2 regions of the Paenarthrobacter sp. YAF11_1 genome follow, and region 1 is predicted to be linked to the other one. Evidence: riboswitches for the same ligand, from Rfam matches in the RefSeq annotation. Region 1 holds a riboswitch; the other holds the start of a gene.
The links. A riboswitch is a leader RNA that binds a small molecule or an ion and turns the genes downstream of it on or off. The one in region 1 is predicted to bind S-adenosylmethionine.

Region 2: it holds a riboswitch for S-adenosylmethionine, as region 1 does, so the genes downstream of both, AB4Y77_RS01155 (aminotransferase class V-fold PLP-dependent enzyme) here and metX (homoserine O-acetyltransferase MetX) in region 1, are expected to answer to the same signal.

What each region holds. Positions count from the first base shown of each region.
Region 1 covers NZ_JBFRDF010000003.1:416,098-418,285, reverse strand. Annotated here, with positions in the region: gene AB4Y77_RS07305 (hypothetical protein) at 1-31, shown strand, start outside; gene metX (homoserine O-acetyltransferase MetX) at 54-1,175, opposite strand; SAM riboswitch class IV at 1,191-1,307, opposite strand; gene AB4Y77_RS07295 (bifunctional o-acetylhomoserine/o-acetylserine sulfhydrylase) at 1,492-2,188, opposite strand, start outside.
Region 2 covers NZ_JBFRDF010000001.1:241,661-243,848, forward strand. Annotated here, with positions in the region: gene hisN (histidinol-phosphatase) at 1-542, shown strand, start outside; SAM riboswitch class IV at 727-840, shown strand; gene AB4Y77_RS01155 (aminotransferase class V-fold PLP-dependent enzyme) at 873-2,188, shown strand, end outside.

The sequences.
Region 1 (2,188 bases):
GAAGCAGCGCGGCGACATCATGAACGGCTGACGCCGTTGAACGAACGTGGCGCTTAGGCGAAAAACGCGTCCTGGAGCTGGGCTGAGAGCTGGCCGATTTCCGTCAGGAACCCGTCGTGGCCGATCGGCGCCTCAATGACGTGGACCGGAACATCACCCGGCAGGGCTGCCGCCAATTCCCGGGATTGGGCCGGGAAATACAAGCGGTCGCTGTCCACCGCTGCCACGAAGAACTCCGCAGTGGCGCGTGACAATGCTGCCTCCAGCGATCCACGGCCGCGTGCGACGTCGTGGGACATCAGGGCTTCGGTGATGGCGATATAGCTGTTGGCATCAAATCGTCGGACGAGCTTTGTTCCCTGGTGGTCCAGGTAGCTCTCCACCTGATAGCGGCCACGCTCCCCCAGGACCGCAGCGGCCAGTGGTGTCTCCTGGTGCTGGGCTTCCCGGCCAAAGCGGAAATCCAATTCCAGCGCCGAGCGGTAGGTGATGTGGGCGATGCGCCGGGCCAGGGCGAGTCCGTGTTCGGGGGCCGTGCCACCGTAGTAATCGCCGTTGTTGAAGTTCGGGTCCTGACGAATGGCCAGGGTTTGGGCCTGTGCAAAGGCGATCTGCTCGGCCGTGCTGTAGGCACCCACGGATATCACGGCGCAGCGTTTCACCCGCTCCGGGAAAGTCGCTGCCCATTCCAAGGCGCGGGCGCCGCCCATCGACCCGCCCAACACTGCGTGCCAGGCCTCGATTCCCAGGGCTTCGGCCAGGCGCGCCTCAGCCTCGGTGCTGTCGCGCAGGGTGACCAAGGGGAACCGCGAGCCCCAAGGACGGCCATCCGGCGCCTCCGAGGACGGTCCGGTGCTGCCGTAGCAGCCGCCCACGATGTTGATGGAGATGACAAAGAACCTGTTGGTGTCGATGGTGGCACCGGGGCCTACCAGCTGCTCCCACCATCCCTCTTCGTCCGTGGCTCCCCGGGCAACGTGCGTGCTCCCTGTGAGGGCATGCTGGATGAGCACGGCATTGGAGGCATCGGCGTTCAGCTGCCCCCAGGTCTCATAAGCGAGGACGACGTCGGGAAGGAATCCGCCGGCTTCAAGGTCCAGCGACCCAATGGCGGCGTACTTGACGGTGCCGTCTTCTTCTCCGGATTTTGGAAGGGCTGTAGCAGTAATGGTCATTCCTTTGACACCTTAACCTCGCGCTTGCCCGTCGCCTTGCGTGCGAACAGGCCAGGTCTTCACCCGGGGCACCCCACCGCGGAGGAGGGTTGCCGGCCAGCAAGCCGGGGCTATGTGCTGGCACTCATGACCTAATACGAAGAGTCTAGGAAATACAGGGCGGTTATGGCGAAGAATGTGACATCAGTGTGACGGTTTAGGGCGTTTTCGTTCAGGAAGCAGCACTCCGGAATGCCACCCGGCGAATAATCGTCGGTCCGGGTGGCATCCAGGAACAGTGCCAGGTGCGGTCGGGCCGCTGCTTTCGGGGCTGGGTTCAGGCTCCCTTGGCGGCCCGGAACCCGGCTTCGAGGTCGGCGATGATGTCATCCACGTGCTCAATCCCCACGGACAAACGCACCAGGCCGGGGTTCACGCCGGCCACCAACTGCTGTTCAACCGTCAGCTGGCTGTGCGTAGTGGACGCCGGGTGGATGACCAGCGAGCGGACATCGCCGATGTTGGCAACATGCGAGTGCAGTTCCAGTCCGTCCACGAAGCGCTTGCCCGCTTCAACGCCGCCCTTGATGTTGAAGGCAACAATGGCGCCGGTGCCCTGTGGACCGTACTTCCGGCCACGGTCGTACCACGGGCTGGACGGCAGGCCGGCATAGGCGACCGATTCGACGTCGTCGTGGGCTTCCAGCCACTCGGCCACCTTGGTGGCGTTGGCTACGTGACGTTCGACGCGCAAGCTCAACGTCTCCAGCCCCTGGGCGATCAGGAAAGCATTGAACGGGGACACAGCGGAGCCGAGGTCGCGAAGAAGCTGGACCCGCGCCTTCAGGACGTAGGAAAGATTGGCGCCGAGCGCACCGTCCTTGCCAAGATCGCGGGCGTACACCAGGCCGTTGTAGCTCGGGTCAGGGGTATTGAAACCCGGGAAGCGTTCCGGGTCCTGGCCGAAGTCGAAGTTGCCGGAGTCCACAATCACGCCGGCAATGGCAGACCCATGCCCGCCAAGGTACTTGGTG
Region 2 (2,188 bases), on a different contig from region 1:
ATGGGACCAAGAACTTCGTCAGGGGCGTGCCGGTGTGGGCAACATTGATCGCACTGGTTGATGAGGGCGAACCCGTGGTCGGCGTCGTCAGTGCACCCGCCTTGGGCAAACGCTGGTGGGCTGCCAAGGACATGGGTGCCTACATGGGCCGGTCCCTTGCCGCTGCCACCCGGTTGAAGGTCTCCAACGTTTCCCAGTTGTCCGATGCCTCCTTGTCCTACTCAAGCCTGTCCGGGTGGAAGGAACGCGGGAACCTGGACGAGTTCCTGGGGCTTACCGAGGATGTCTGGCGAACCCGGGCCTACGGCGATTTCTGGTCATACTGCCTGGTGGCCGAGGGCGCAGTGGACATCGCGTGCGAGCCTGAGCTGAACCTGTACGACATGGCAGCTCTCGTCCCGATCGTCACGGAGGCCGGTGGCCGCTTCACTTCCTTGGAAGGCGACGACGGTCCGTTCGGCGGCAACGCGCTGGCCACCAACTCCATCCTTCACTCGGAAGTCCTCAAACGGCTCAACCCAGACCTGGACGACCTCCTCTAGCGCAGGTTCCCTTCACGGTTCACAAGCTGCTCTTCAGCGAATATTCGACGGCGGAAGCCTCCTTTTGGAGGCCTCCGCCGTTTTTTCTTCGCCAAACCGGCGATTTACAACCCGGCGTAACAAAGTGCTTAACAAAGCGAAGTGACTTTGGAGGGGCCGCTGGGGGTGCCCTAACCTTTTTACAGGTCACGAGTGCCAGCGCTAAACCCCGGTTTGCTGGCCGGCAACCCTCCATTCGCGGCGGGGTGCCCCGGGTGACGACCCGGCCGGTCCGGAACGGATGCGGCAAGCGCGGATCCCCCTATGGGGGTCCCTCTTGAGTGAGGTCCCATGAGCACAGTCACGTTCGATTCAAACATCATTCCGTCCTTTGCCGGCGAAACCCCGTCACAGGCAGCTGCAGCAGCACGGCCACTCGCCGCCGTCACTGGCGCTGAGCTGCAGGCACCCCTGATCCAGGGCGGCCACGTCCGCTATGCCAATCTGGACTACGGAGCATCGGCTCCGGCCCTGACCATCGTCTCGGCCTACCTCAACGAGGTCCTGCCTTACTACGCCAGCGTTCACCGCGGCGCGGGCTTTGCCTCCCAGATCAGCACGTCGGTCTACGAGAATTCGCGCAACATTGTCCGTGAGTTCGTCGGTGGGCGTCCTGACGATTCCGTGATTTTTACGCGAAACACCACAGACTCCCTGAACCTACTGGCTGGCTGCCTGCCGCAGATCGACGGCCGCTTCTCCGGGGAAGTCCTGTACCTGGACATCGAACACCACGCCAACCTTCTTCCCTGGCAGGGTGTCCCGCACCGCAGCGTCGTGGCGGCCTCCACCTTGGCCGCCACAGTGGACAAGCTTCGCGACGAATTGGCCCAAGGCGGGGTCAGCCTGCTCGCCGTCACGGGTGCCTCCAACGTGACAGGTGAAATCCTGCCGATCGCCGAACTCGCAGCACTTGCGCACGAATACGGCGCCAGGATCGTAGTCGATGCCGCACAGCTGGCACCTCACCGCCGGATCAACATCACGGAGGCCGATGTTGACTACGTCGTGTTCTCCGGCCACAAGCTCTATGCCCCCTTCGGCGCAGGCGTCGTAGTGGGCCGCCCGGACTGGCTCGACGCCGGGACTCCCCACCTGGCTGGTGGCGGCGCCGTCCGTGAAGCCCGCCTGGACTCCGTGAGCTGGGCAACGGGCCCTGCCCGCCATGAAGGCGGGTCCCCCAATGTCCTGGGTGCCGCAACCCTCGCCCGCGCCACGCAGGTCCTCGCCGGGTTGGACCAAGACGCGTGGCACGCCCACGAAGCCGCCATCCGCACGTACCTGGTGGACGGCCTGGAAGCCATCGACGGCGTGACTGTGCACCAGATCTTCACTGACTCCGACGACACCATTGGTGTGGTCAATTTCTCCGTGGAAGGATTCGACGCCGGATTGGTGGCCGCTTATCTGGCCGCCGAGCACGGAGTTGGCCTCCGGGATGGACGCTTCTGCGCCCACCCACTGCTCAAGCGACTCGGACTTCCCTCCGGGTCCTTGCGTGCCAGCTTTGGCGTCGGCTCCCGGTTGGAGGACGCCACGAGGCTGCTCGCAGGCATCGAAGGGCTCAAGCGCAACGGACTGGGCTGGGACTACGTGGTGGACGAGGG